Regions from separate parts of the Paenibacillus sonchi genome, predicted to be linked through region 3. Evidence: riboswitches for the same ligand, from Rfam matches in the RefSeq annotation. Region 3 holds a riboswitch; each other region holds the start of a gene.
The links. Region 3 has a riboswitch for cyclic di-GMP ahead of JI735_RS14145 (PA14 domain-containing protein). Riboswitches for the same ligand answer to the same signal wherever they lie in the genome.
Positions count from the first base shown of each region.

Region 1: another riboswitch for cyclic di-GMP. It lies ahead of JI735_RS12285 (transglutaminase-like domain-containing protein); the one in region 3 lies ahead of JI735_RS14145 (PA14 domain-containing protein).
Region 2: another riboswitch for cyclic di-GMP. It lies ahead of JI735_RS11470 (choice-of-anchor A family protein); the one in region 3 lies ahead of JI735_RS14145 (PA14 domain-containing protein).

Region 1 is NZ_CP068595.1:2,674,949-2,679,798, forward strand. Features, by position in the region: gene JI735_RS12260 (phospholipid carrier-dependent glycosyltransferase) at 1-1,100, shown strand, start outside; gene JI735_RS12265 (glycosyltransferase family 2 protein) at 1,152-2,141, shown strand; gene JI735_RS36885 (GtrA family protein) at 2,131-2,376, shown strand; gene JI735_RS36890 (GtrA family protein) at 2,364-2,534, shown strand; gene JI735_RS12280 (class D sortase) at 2,587-3,243, shown strand; cyclic di-GMP riboswitch class I at 3,364-3,445, shown strand; cyclic di-GMP riboswitch class I at 3,520-3,601, shown strand; gene JI735_RS12285 (transglutaminase-like domain-containing protein) at 3,615-4,424, shown strand; rRNA gene JI735_RS12290 (16S ribosomal RNA) at 4,836-4,850, shown strand, end outside.
Region 2 is NZ_CP068595.1:2,496,201-2,501,050, forward strand. Features, by position in the region: gene JI735_RS11455 (FAD-dependent oxidoreductase) at 1-12, opposite strand, end outside; gene JI735_RS11460 (hypothetical protein) at 207-515, shown strand; gene JI735_RS11465 (ASCH domain-containing protein) at 686-1,108, shown strand; cyclic di-GMP riboswitch class I at 2,292-2,379, shown strand; gene JI735_RS11470 (choice-of-anchor A family protein) at 2,463-4,262, shown strand; gene JI735_RS11475 (IS4 family transposase) at 4,615-4,850, opposite strand, start outside.
Region 3 is NZ_CP068595.1:3,110,477-3,115,326, forward strand. Features, by position in the region: gene JI735_RS14135 (UDP-glucose dehydrogenase family protein) at 1-578, shown strand, start outside; gene JI735_RS14140 (sugar phosphate nucleotidyltransferase) at 994-2,367, shown strand; cyclic di-GMP riboswitch class I at 2,579-2,659, shown strand; gene JI735_RS14145 (PA14 domain-containing protein) at 2,673-4,850, shown strand, end outside.

The sequences.
Region 1 (4,850 bases), 440 kb from region 3:
GTATTGCCATGCTGCCGCTGATCTATATAATGGCGTTGCGGCTGTTCAAAAAGAGCCTCTATGCCGCTCTTGCCGCCGGATTGTTCGCACTGGATTTCATGCATTTCACCCAGACGCGCATCTCAACCATCGATGTCTACGGTGTATTCTTCATCATGCTGATGTTCTATTTCATGCAGCGGTATTTCACAATGAGCTTCTACCGCATTCCGCTGCGCCGGACGCTGATGCCTCTTTTCTGGTCCGGCCTGTTTTTTGGGATCGGCGTCGCCTCCAAGTGGATTGTAATCTACGGGGGTGCGGGTCTTGCCATCATGCTGGCGCTTGCCCTGTTTGAACGCTACAGAGAGTACAGGGCGGCGGGACGTTTGCTGGCGGAGGGCAGAGTGGGGGATCAGGAGCTCAAGGCCGCCTGCAGCACCGCGGACAAATCGTTTTGGAAGAATACCATTGTTACCTTGCTTAGCTGCGTGCTGTTTTTTGTCATTATTCCAGGGGTGATCTACAGCCTGTCCTTTATCCCGGTTCTGTCGGTCTCGGCAGACGGCTACACCTTCAAAGGTCTGATTGATGCGCAAAAGAACATGTACAATTACCACAGCCAGCTTGTTGCCACTCACCCCTTCGCTTCTTCCTGGTGGGAATGGCCCTTCATGAAACGGCCGGTATGGTTTTTCAGCGGCGGTGAAGGACTGCTGGAAGGACAGGTAAGCAGCATCGTGACTATGGGGAACCCGCTGATCTGGTGGACCGGAATTTTTGCTATGCTGGCTTCGGTCTGGTTTACAATCAAGCGCAAGGACAAGAACCTGTACATGATCTGGATCGGATTTTTCTCGCAGTATGTTCCATGGATGCTGGTGCCGCGTGAAACGTTCCTTTACCACTACTTTGCCATGGTGCCGTTCATGATTCTTGCTATTGTATACATCATGAAGCTGCTCGACAGTAAATACCCGGAGGCCCGGTATTTGCGTCATGCTTATGTGGCCGTTGCCGCACTGCTTTTTGTAATGTTTTATCCTGTGCTGTCAGGCATGCAGGTTAGTAAAGACTATGTGGACGTTGTGCTGCGCTGGTTCCCTTCCTGGGTCTTCTAGTGAAGTGGCGGATGCTTACACAGCAGTTACATAATTTTAGGAGGAACTAAGGTGAAAGCCAGATACAGTGTAATTGTCCCCATGTTCAATGAGGAAGAAGTCATTCAGCATACGTATGAGCGTCTCAAAAAGGTCATGGACGGCTGCGGCGATTCTTACGAGCTTGTCTTCGTTAACGACGGGAGCCGGGATCGTACAGCTGAGATTATGCGTGAGATCAGCAGCCGCGACGAGCATGTCAAGCTGGTTGATTTCTCGCGCAATTTTGGCCATCAGGTGGCGATCACGGCGGGGATGGATTATGCTGAAGGCGAGGCGGTCGTGGTTATTGATGCGGATCTTCAGGACCCGCCTGAGGTAATTTTGCAGATGATTGCGAAGTGGAAAGAGGGTTATGAGGTAGTCTATGCCAAGCGGCTTAAGCGCCAGGGAGAAACGCTCTTCAAAAAAGCAACCGCAAAGATGTTCTACCGTCTGCTCAGCAGCATGACCAGTGTGGAGATTCCTACAGACACGGGTGATTTCCGGTTAATTGACCGCAAGGTATGTGATGTGCTGCGCGGTCTGAAGGAGAAGAACCGCTATGTGCGCGGGCTGGTAAGCTGGGTGGGCTTTCGCCAGACTATGGTTGAATACGTGCGTGAAGAGCGTTTTGCCGGTGAAACCAAATATCCGCTGAAGAAAATGATCCGGTTTGCGCTGGACGGCATCACCTCTTTTTCCCACAAACCGCTGAAAATAGCCTCATACATTGGCTTCTTTCTTTCCTTTTCCAGCTTTCTTTATCTGTTCTTTGTTCTGTTCCAGAAGGTGTTCACCTCATGGACGGTACCCGGCTGGGCTTCAATCGTGGGTGTGAATCTGCTGTTTAATGGTATTGTGCTGATGCTGCTCGGCGTAATCGGTGAATACATTGGGCGGATTTATGATGAATCCAAGGATAGACCGCTGTATATCGTGCGTGAGACGAGGGGCTACGGCGATGCAGAGAGTGGCGGAGAGAACGCGGGCGTGCGGAAGGACAATGATTATGCCAGATAGACAGATTAATGCAGGATTCATCCAGTTTTTAAAATTCAATGCCGTAGGTGTGCTGAATACCTTGATTGATTTTGCCATATTCACTCTCCTGCACTCACTGGGGATGATGAATGCCCCGGCGCAGATCATTTCTTACAGCGCCGGTACCGCCAACAGTTTCATTTGGAATAAGAAGGTGACTTTTCGGGACCGGGACCGGGGAGCAAGGATAGCTTTGACCGGATGCAGCTGGTAAGGTTCATTGTGCTGAACCTGGTTGTGCTGGGGATATCAGTGCTGCTTATGCATTTGCTGACCGGCCGCTTCGGCATTCAGGTGCTGGTTGCCAAAGTGCTGGTTACCGTCGTAACCGTAGTGATCAATTTTTTCGGAAGCCGGAAGTGGGTATTTTGAAAAAATGCACTAGATAGATTGGACTTTAATACTAACTTTCGGAGGTGATTTCATGCGCAAGTTCTCTTACTTAATTATTCTTGCCGGGATTCTGCTGATGCTGTACCCCAAAGCAAATGAATGGTATAACGACTGGCAGCAGCAGAAGCTGCTGGAGGAAGCCGAACAGGCGTACAGTGAGATTTCGCCGTCACCATCTCCGCAGTCAGATCTGCACAAACAATATGCTGAAGTCACCCAGCTTCTCGCCGAGGAATCCTCTGAGGGTGACCTGGCGAAAGCGACAGAAGCGCCGGCTCCCGAAATTAAGCTGGGAGGCAAGATCACAGGCATTATCCAGATCGACAAAATCAATTTGAAGCTGCCCGTACTGGAAGGGGCCACTAAAGCCAACATGAAGCATGCTGCCGCCCACATGAAGGAGACCGCGGCTATCGGGCAGGTTGGCAATGCTGCGATTGCAGCACATAGATCGAGAACAGCAGGCAGGCTTTTTAACAGGCTCAACGAAGTTGAGGTCGGTGATACCATATCCGTGCAAACAAAGGAACAGGATTACCAATACGTAGTGTATGATATTTCAATTGTAGAGCCTACGGATGTTTCCGTATTAAATGGACATAACGATGATAAAATACTCACTCTGATTACCTGTGATCCATTGGTCAATCCGACTCATCGCCTGATTATTCATGCCAGATTGTCTTAAATCCCAATTAGCGCGGCCTAAAGGTAGTATATTAGAATTTAATTAAAAAATAGTAGAAGTCTAGTGATTTGGGTCTTGAATATAGATATAAATATGATACTATATAACTATAAAAGCTAAACACGACAACGGCAAACCTATCGAAAGGTAGGGACGCAAAGCTAAAGGGCCTTCCCGCTATGGATGGCAGCCAGCTACCGAATGAAGAGGCTTTTTTTGTTTGTTCTTAAATATGAATCTATCAAACCGCATTAGAAGTAAGAACAGATAAAGCTTATACGATAACGGCAAACCTATCGAAAGGTAGGGACGCAAAGCTAAAGGGCCTTCCCGCTATGGATGGCAGCCAGCTACCGAAAGGGGTTTTATCCATGAAGAAGTTCTTTTTTACGTTGTTAACATTGTTTGTAGTTGCCGCTTCCGTTCAGACAGGATCAGCTGAAGCTGCCAGCACGGACACAGGCTGGTTGAATACATCGCAATTGAATCAAGGGGTTATCGCTGTTTCTTATGAAGTTCCTAAGGACAAGCGTATTAAGCTCATGATTACTAAGGACAACAACAGCTACACATATAACCTATATGCTTCTAAGCCTAATGAAACCTTCCCGCTGCAGCAAGGTAATGGATCTTATAAAGTTTCTGTTCTGGAGAACACTACCGGCAATAAATACAAAGTGATGTCCTCCGAAACCGTAGACCTCAGCATGAGCGATGCGAACGACGTATACTTGAGCTCCGTACAGAATGTGAAATGGAGTTCTTCCGATAAATCAGTTCTGAAGGCTGCTCAGCTCACACAGGGGCTGACCACTGATGAACAAAAGGTAAAAGCAATATACAACTACATCGTTTCTAATGTGAAATATGACTATAGCTTAGCTTCCAGTGTTACGACTGACTACATCCCCAACAATGACAATACACTGGCCACCAAGAAGGGGATTTGCTACGATTATGCTTCATTGTTTGCAACCATGCTCCGCAGTCAAGGCATACCTACCAAATTGGTGATGGGGAATACCAGCTATGTGACTTCATACCATGCCTGGAACGAAGTCTTGCTTGACGGCAAGTGGGTGACTATCGACACTACAGTTGATGCCGGTTTGGGCAAGAACAACAAAGAAACGGGATTAATTAAAGTAGCAAGCAAATACTCCGCAGCAAAATTCTATTAAGAGAAGTGAATATACAATCAACAATCGGATCTTTTGGAGATAACCCGCTTAAATATTAAGTGGGTTATCTTTCTTTTTCTAAAGGGTTGCTTTTTTATATGACTCTGGAGTATTATAAATAAGCGTTGTTGGAGCGCTGCAGAGTAAAAGAAGAACAGTTGAATAGATTGTTCGAAAAAAACTTGCATTTCTCAAACAAACGTGATATATTATAAGAGTTGCTGGTGACGACATAATCATCGCCGACAACGAGTTTGATCTTTGAAAACTGAACAACGAGTGAGTGGGATTTCACGCAAGTGAGATCCAAAATAGATGATTTTCATAGCGTGTTTCGCGCTTTAGAAATTTCATCAGAGAATGCAAATTCTCGTCAGATGTTTCAAAATGAGCTATCGCTCTTTTCAATACCAATTGGAGAGTTTG
Region 2 (4,850 bases), 610 kb from region 3:
CTTCATGATCATCCGCCCTTTCATCCTATTACCGTTAATTTTAACCGGATATGGAGGGGAGGAATATCAACAAATCTGGCTGATCTTATGTACAAAACTGGTCGATCGGGTTGGATGCCGCAGGACAGTGTATAACGCTTATATCTATAAAAATCTGGATAAATCCGCTATAATAAATAGAAAAGTAAATTCAAGAAAAAGGAGAAATGAGCAATTTGAGGAATAAATACATATTTATATTCACGTTTACCTGTTTCGCGGCTTTCCTCCTGTTATTTCTGCAGCCGGCGCTCGTCCATGCGGCGGATGCAGGAACAATGGTGGACAGCGGCACAAAAGAACGGCTAATGGAGCAGTATGGACTTGAGCCGCCTAAGCCTTCTTTTTCCATGGGCTGGACCGGAATGGATGGCGGGATGAGTACGCCGCTTCAAGTCTTTTTAGCAATCTGCGGGCTGGCGGCCAGTCCATATTTAGTTGTAATCTGGAAGTTTATTCTATCCCGTTACTCGTAAAAGTTGCACAGAATCCCATAGCGTCATACAATACAGTAGAAGAAAGCACACACATTGCGCAGGCGGGGGCTTTTGCTCCTTCTCCAGCATCCCGATAACTATAAGCGGCGCAGCTTTCCGGATGTTCGGCGGCTGCGTTTTTTGCTGTTCAGAGAGGAGAAAAGGCGGAGATGAAATGTCTGACCATCCGGCAGCCCTGGGCCACATTAATTGCGCTTGGGGAAAAACAGTTCGAGACCCGTTCCTGGCAAACGGCTTATCGCGGTGAACTGGCGATTCATGCCGGAATGGGGATCGACACCACTGCCTGCGGGCAGGAGCCTTTCAAGTCGGCCTTGGCGCGGCATGGCTTCACTGTGGACAATCTCCCCCGGGGAGCCATCATCGCCATAAGCCGTCTGGCCGATTGCCATGAGGTAACGCAGGCGGATGCAGTTGAGGGCTGGCCCGGCGGCAATGAGCTGGTTTTCGGCGATTATGCGCCAGGACGCTATGCCTGGAAGCTGGAGGATGTGACGGCGCTTGCCCGGCCCATACCGGCGAAAGGCAGGCTGAGCTTCTGGGAGTACCCTGTGCTGGAGGGGGAGCAGTGACCTGCCGGGACTGCATAACCTTTTGGCGGAACAAGAAAAAATAATTAGCGGCCCAAGCCATGATTGGGTATGAACCGGCTGACTCGCGGGTAATCTTCTTATAGGATGTTTGGTGCTGCCACTGTCCCGCGCGATCATCAGGATGTATAAGAAAGGGCGTATGCATAGGAAATGGGAAGTCTCCTTATTGCGTGGCTTTGTATGCTGTGTTTGTATTTTTCGTTTGAGGATAAGGTAAGCAGGAAAATTATACTTCCCGTGGCCCTGGTCGTTTTTTTCGGCACGCTGGGTTACTGGAAGCTTTTAATGTAATTTTTATGCAGGTATCAGCTTGTTTTCAGGTTAAGGATATATATTGAATGTACCAAACACTCCCCGGTGTTTATAAATAGCTTGCAGGGTCTTGCCAGCTCCCATGGTGAGGCCCGTTTTATTTTGTCTGGCTGATCCTGGCGCAGCATGGGGTGGATAAAATAATCACTGGTATTTATAAAAAAAGGTGATTTTATGTGATATTTTTCACAATAAAATAATAAAAATTATTTTATATTAAAATTGAAATATCAAAGATTGAAACGTAACAAAAATAAAGCACCTCAAAAGGAGAATTATGATGAGTCATGAAGGAAGTCTCCGCCGCGGGCTGGCATTCGGGTTGTTTTTGAGTATTCCGTTGTGGGTGTCCATGATTGGCTGGGTTCAGCTGCTGTAAATCCCAATTCGCTATATCCGCAGTGTCTGGTTACGGGAGCGTATATAGCATTACATAGAGATGGATGAAGAACTGCTGCCGGTTGATTCCGGGGCGGTTTTTTGTTGTGCGGTCCTGATTCGAAGGAACGTTCTTGCTCCTTAAGGAGTAGCTATAGCTAGGAATAAAGATTCTGGATAAGATTTGAAATTATAGTTCGAATATACTAGATTTTAATATTAAAAATTGCAATTAAATACAGGATCTGATGCTGTAAAAAAGGAGAAAACCATTCTGCAGGGAGATTTCCTTCTGGACAGGAAGGCTGTAAAGCCTTATGAATAGCGGGTTTATCCATGTTCCAGGCAACCGTAACTTGAAAAAATAGTTAAGGAATAGATTGACAATCGGGCAAGGAAGAGGCTAAACTGAAATTAGTTCAAAAGTAACAAATGTCATAGACTACATAAGTTTCACTTAATCTATATTTCTCATGTATAAACGCAAACCGTCCGAAAGGACGGGACGCAAAGTCAGGAATCTAATGCCCGACCAGGGCTATGATCGTCCGGCCGCCGTGAAGCTGACCCTTCGTGGCGGTCTTTTTGTTGTTATAGTTTTTCCGCAAAATCATAGAATAAGTTACTAGGAGGTGCAAGGCGATTGAAAAAAAGATCACAGAAAGCAGCAGCTCTGATTCTGACAGGGGTACTGGCATTGAGCAGCACGGTTACCTGGGGATGGAATGTTAAAGCTGCGGGAAATATGCCGTATATCCCTACCCCTGTCCTGGGTGTTGCCGGCAATTTTAACGCATTTATTTTTGGAGATTTCACGCAATCTTACGATCAGATTCATGGAAGGCTCGCGGCTGAAGGAAATATTACGTTGCAGGGGTACGGTGTTTCCAAGGATGCGCCCGGCGGGGATGTGCTGGTTGCCGGCAAAAATCTCACTCTAACAGACGGAACTATATACGGAGCAGCTGTATACGGAGGCACTATAACCAGCATACGGGCGGATCTCAAGGAGACTCCCCGCCAAGGGACGCCGATTGATTTTGCGGCCGAGGAACAGTTTTTGGCCCGGCGTTCGGATGAATTGGCCGCATTGACGCAGACACAGCCTTTTGTAAAAGAATATGGAAAAATCACTATTAACGCTCCGGATGCCTATAATGTCATTCATCTGGCCGCTGCTGATTTGGCTGACGCCAACGGGCTGCAGTTCAACATAGCAGGTGATGCCACCGTCATTATTAATGTGGGCGGAAGCGCTGTGAAGATTCCCAATTTTCAATTCTGGGGAGGCAAACCCCGCAAGGTCCTGTTCAATTTCTATGAGGCTGCTTCTGTGAATATCGGGAACACGACAATCGAGGGCACGATATTGGCTCCTCATGCCAGTGTCTTTTATGATCATGCAGAGCTTCATGGCACACTGATCGCAAAAGCGTTCAGCGGTTATGTGCAGATGCACCACTATCCGTATGAAGGCTCCGAACCGCCTGCAACGCCGACGCCGACGCCGAGCGCAACGGCGACACCGACGCCGAGCGCAACGGCGGTGCCAACGCCGAGCGCAACGGCGACACTGACGCCGAGTGCAACGGTGACGCCAACGCCGAGTGCGACGGCGACACCAACGCCGAGCGCAACGGCGACACCGACAGCAGTCGTAACGCCGACGCCAACAGCAGTCGTAACGCCAACGCCAACAGCAGTCGTAACGCCGACGCCGACAGCAGTCGTAACACCAACGCCAACAGCAGTCGTAACGCCGACGCCGACAGCAGTCGTAACACCAACGCCGACAGCAGTCGTAACACCAACGCCGACAGCAGTCGTAACACCGACGCCGACAGCAGTCGTAACACCGACGCCGACAGCAGTCGTAACACCAACGCCAACAGCAGTCGTAACGCCGACGCCGACAGCAGTCGTAACACGGACACCGACGTCTAGCGCGTTACCGAGCGCCACTGCATCAGCGACGCCGACGCCGAGTACAGCACCAACACCTACAAGCGAAGTAACACCGGCGCCATCAACAGCAACGCCGACGCCAGACACTACAGTAATCTATGTTCCGGTAACGTTCCCGACGCCAACACCATCATTGGTAATCGGCACGATTGTGGATGATACCTTGATCGATGATGACCCATTACCTTTGGGGCCAGTGGCAACGGTCGCTCCAGTGCAGCCAACAGCGTCAATACAACCAACAGCCTCAATAGAGCCAACGCCAGCCCCTGCACCGGCCCCAACGGTAACACCGGAGCCGGAGGAAATAGTTATAACAGATGACGAAATTCCTGCTGGCAGCGTGGATACCCCCGATAAACTGCCGCAGACCGGGGAAGCAAGTCCATCGCCTTATTATATCGCAGGTCTGGGAATCGCTGGCTTGGGACTGCTGCTTAGCAGAACTGCAAGAAACAGCGGTAAACGCAAACGGTAAAAGAAGTATTTATAATGAAGGGATTATAGCGGATTAACCGAAGAGAGCGACTCTGCCCTTCAGCAGCATAACTAGCAAAAAGCAGGACTTCTTCAGCAATGGAGAAGCCCTGCTTTTTACTTTTTGGTCTGGATATCTTGGAAGCTTCAGAGGATATAGGCGGTGCAGGAGGAATGGGCTCCATCCGCGGACTGAAGCGGACAGAGGAGCACTAGCGTTGCATAAACACTGACATTAACCGCAATGACAATTGAATTTAGTGATTATTTTCACAATATATTCAGTCAAGAAGAAAATGAACGACCTTTCTTAAGCGTAGGTCATTGTCATCCATATTATTCCATAACACTCTTTATTTGTTGTTCTTGTTCTGCTCGATACCCGCTTTTTTCTGCTTCCGATCCACGATCCGTTTTTCGTTGACTGCTTTGGTGTAGGCTACTGGATGGTCGAGTGTCGGTGTTCTGCGCTTCGCCCCGGTCTTTCTTCGTCCTTTGGACGTTCGGGTCGGCCTTCGATTGAGCTCCTGGATGAATTCTTCCCACGTGTGCTCTTTGGCCGCATGAATTCGCAATCGTTTGAGGACTT
Region 3 (4,850 bases):
GCGGCTCCTGTTTCCCGAAAGACACCAATGCGCTGATTCAAATTGCAGGCAATGTGGACTACGAGTTCAAGCTGCTGAAATCGGTGGTTGAGGTGAACAAAGACCAGCGCTTCATGATCATCTCGAAGCTGCATGAGTCCCTTGGCAACCTGCGCGGTGCAGTCATCGGCATCTGGGGATTGGCCTTTAAGCCGAACACCGACGATGTCCGCGAAGCCCCGGCCCGCGAAATTGTGGAGAGCCTGGTGGCCGAAGGCGCTACAGTGAAGCTGTATGATCCGATTGCTGCGGAGAACTTCAGACAGCAATACGATCATCCGCAGCTGCGCTGGTGCGGCCTGCCGGAAGAAGCGGCGGAAGGCAGCGATGCGGTCTGCCTGCTGACCGACTGGAGCGTGTTCAAGGACATCGATCTGCACAAGCTTGCGGAAGGGATGCGCCGCCAGGTGCTGATCGACGGACGCAACGTCTTCTCCAAAGAGCAGATCGAGGGAACCGGCTTTGAATACCATTCGGTCGGACGCCCGCAAATGGGGGGCCTCAGCGGCTACTCCCCCAGCGTAGCCGGCGCGGTCTAGGCTGTATCTGCCGCCAAACAAGCGGCCATGCCGGATCTTTAGCAGGGGGCTTCGCCTGCGGGTGAAGCAGCTTGGGCGAACTAATTCCACTGGCTCGTTTTCCAGTGGAAATGCTGCCGGGGAAGCTGTTAAGGGAGGAACGGAGAGGAATTTTGGAACTGTAGGAGCGAATGCGTCCGCCTTTGTCTGCGGATTTCCACCTCGAACAGCGGTTTATATCAAGAAATCTGCAGACAACAGCGGCCGGAAGTCCAAACATTCCTTGGAGAGACTCCCGTAACAGCCGACCTGAAGTATTGTCACGCAACATAATGCGTCAGTGACATTCCTGCCTTTCATGCGTAAGCCACCCGGCAGCAGCTCACAATAACAATCCGATATTTACGCGACAACACATAAATAGGAGGGTTCACTTATGAAACTGGTACTTCTATCTGGCGGTTCTGGTAAACGGCTCTGGCCTTTGTCCAACGATTCCCGTTCCAAGCAATTTCTGAAGGTGCTGCAAAGCCCGGCGGGCGAACCGGAATCCATGGTGCAGCGGGTATGGAGACAACTTCAGGAGACAGGCATGGCGGATTCCTCGTATTTGGCTACCGGCCGCAGCCAGGTCGAAATGATTCAGAGCCAGCTCGGCGCAGAGGTGCCAATCATTGTGGAGCCGGAACGCCGCGATACCTTCCCGGCCATTGCTCTGACTGCAGCTTACCTGTATTCAATCGCAGGGGTGTCTCCAAGGGAGACTGTGGCTATTCTGCCCGTCGATCCGTATGTGGAGGCATCATTTTTTGAAACCGTCGTCCAGCTTGAGGCCACGATGCAGGAAAGCGGCGCAAATCTGGCGCTGATGGGCGTAGTCCCTGAGCTTGCCTCCGAGAAATACGGCTATATTATTCCTACCAGCGATGAAGCAGCGGCAAGCGGCTATATGCAGGTGAGCCATTTCCAGGAGAAGCCGGACCGCGCACAGGCCGAAGAGCTGATCAGCCGGGGGGCACTGTGGAACTGCGGAGTATTCGCTTTCCGCCTGGGCTATCTGCTGGATATTCTGCAGCGCAAAGGTCTGCCTTTGAACTATGAGGAACTGCAGAAGCAGTATAAACTGCTGTCGTCCATCAGCTTTGACTACGAAGTGGTGGAAAAAGAGGAGAATATCGTCGTTCAGCCTTACGCCGGGTTCTGGAAGGATCTTGGCACATGGAATACCCTCACCGAGGAAATGAGCAGCAACCACGTGGGCAAAGGCTTCGTGACCGCCGATTCCGAAGGGACCTGCCTGATCAATGAACTGGACATTCCGGTCACAGTAATCGGAGCAAAGGACCTGATTATCGCAGCCAGCCCGGACGGCATTCTCGTGACCCACAAAACGGAAAGCCCACGCATCAAGGAAGTGCTGAAGTCTTTTGAACAAAGACCGATGTACGAGGAGCGCCGCTGGGGCCACTATAAGGTCATTGATTATGTGAAGTACGATGAGGGCAATGAAGTGCTGACCAAGCGGATTTTTATCTCCGAAGGCAAAAATATCAGCTACCAGCTGCATCACAAACGCAGTGAAATCTGGACAATTGTCAGCGGCGAGGCAAGCATTGTGCTGAATGAGAAGATGCATAATGTGAAGGCAGGGGATGTAGTCCGCATACCGGAAGGGACAAAACATGCCATTCTGGCGCTGACGGATGTGGAGTTCATTGAGGTGCAGACCGGCTCGGAGCTGGTGGAAGAAGACAATATCCGCATTACACTGGAGTGGGAAGACATCGCTCTGCAGCAGTTTATTTCGTAAAAAAATGCGCCGAAGGCGCTGTCGAATCCGGCGAAACCTTCCCGGGTCATGTCGATTTCAGGTTTCAAGCTAGGGCTAAATAATCTATTTACCCAATTGTTACAATTCCAAAACAGGTATTAAGAACCATTTATTAAGGAAAGTTCATTAATGCTCTAAACTAAAAATTTAATAGAGACGATACTTACGGTAAGAGGGATAAATCCTTCCACTACGACAAAGGCAAACCTAATCGAAAGATAGGGACGCAAAGCTATAGGGCCTCCGAAAGAGTGGCAGCCTGGCTACCGAAAGGAAGATGAATTTTGACAACTTACCGTAAGTCGCGTCTGGTGTCCATCATGTTAACTATTGCCCTGTTTCTGACTGCAGTGCCGTTTGGCCTGGGGAGCGCGCCATCGACGGCAGCTGCTGCCTCGAGTTCCTCAGCCCCGGTTAATCCCAATGCATCACCTGCTGCTGTCAAGCTGCTTGACGATCTAAACGCTATTTCAGGAAAAGGTATTATTACCGGCCAGCATGACTATCTGGAGAGCCCGGATGAATTCAGCAACAGGCTGAAGTGGACGAGCGGAAAGTACGCGGCCCTTCACGGCTACGAGCTTGGCTTAATCAGCGGCCAGTCGGAAAGCACTGGAGCAGCACAGCGCAGAAATGTGGTGAACAGTGCGATCAACTGGTACAAAAATGGCGGCATCGTCGCGATGACCTTCCATGAGCAGCTGCCCGGCACTTCGTACCAATGGGCGAATGTGCAGAGGACGCTTAGTCAAGCGGAATTCAACAAGTATGTAACACCGGGAACGGCTCAATACAAAAGCCTGATCGCCGATCTGGACAAAGTGGCCGTTTCGCTTAAGAGCTTGCGGGACGCTGGTGTTCCAGTCCTATGGAGACCCTACCATGAAATGAACGGCAACTGGTTCTGGTGGGGGAAGAAAAATAATTTTGCGGAACTTTGGAATATTATGTATGACCGTTTCGTAAACGTTCATCAATTAAACAACCTGCTGTGGGTGTGGAACCCCAATGCTCCAAATGCCTCGTCCGATCCTTATGAACTGACCTATCCGGGAGCAGACAAGGTAGACGTTCTCGCAGCAGATATATATAACAATGATTATATGAACAGATATCATGATAGCCTGCTGAGCCTCGCGGACGGCAAACCCATTGCCATTGGTGAAAATGGCGAAATGCCAAGCACCGCCAAGCTGCAGCTCTCCCAGAGACAATGGGTCTATATGATGAACTGGGGAAAGATGCTCTATGAAAACAACAGCACCACTACCATCAAAAACTTTATGAATGACAGTTACACCGTCACACTGGATCAATACAAAGCCGGGCTGGTGGAGTCACCTGCGGCTCCAGCTACTCCGACGGCTACGCCAACACCGGTGCCGACGGCTACACCGACACCAGTGCCGACGGCCACGCCGGCACCAACGGCCACGCCGACACCGGCACCAACGGCAAAGCCTATAGCCACACCGGTACTATCTCCGGATGATGGTATGGTGGTTCTTCCCGGTCTAAATGGTCTTCAGGGAGAATATTTCAAGAATATGACGCTATCGGGTACACCTGTACTCGTGCGTAACGACGCTGCGGTTAACTTCAACTGGCGCCTGAGCGCTCCGGTATCTTCACTGGGTGTGGATTATTTCTCGGTCCGCTGGACCGGGCTGATCAAACCGTCGTACAGCGAGACTTACACGATTTCCACGACTTCAGACGATGGTATCCGCGTCTGGATTGACGGTACAGCTGTAATCGACAGTTGGACTAAGCAGAGCGGAACTGAACGTACCGGAAATATCACCTTGAAGGCAGGGCAGCTCTACGATATCAAAGTCGAGTATTACGAAAATGCAGGCGATGCCAACATTCGTCTGATGTGGCAGAGCACCAGCCAGACCAAAGCTACAGTTCCAACAAGCGCTTTGTACGTCAAGACCTCAGCCAGCACAAGTCAAGCATTGCTGGCAGCTGCACCAACACCGGTAGCAACCCCGGCACCAACACCGGTAGCAACCCCGGCACCAACGCCGGCAGCAACCCCGGCGCCAACCCCGGCAGCAACGCCGGTAGCAACCCCGGCAGTAACGCCGGTAGCGACTCCGGCGCCAACGCCGGTAGCGACTCCGGCAGCAACGCCGGAACCTGCACTGGCACCGATGCCGGAACCGGCGTCGGCTCCAGCGCCAGCAGCGGCACCAGCAGCAGCGCCTGCTGATAACGGACTGCAGGGTGAATATTTCAGCAACATGCAGCTGTCTGGTGCTCCGGCAGTTGTACGCACCGATGCTGTGCTCGATTTCAACTGGCGGCTGGGTTCGCCGGATGCTGCAATCGGCACCGATTTCTTCTCGGTACGGTGGAGCGGCAAGATCAAACCGCTGTATAGCGAAACCTATCAGATCTATACAACATCAGATGATGGTGTCCGCGTTTGGGTCAATGGCACTCTTGTGATTGAC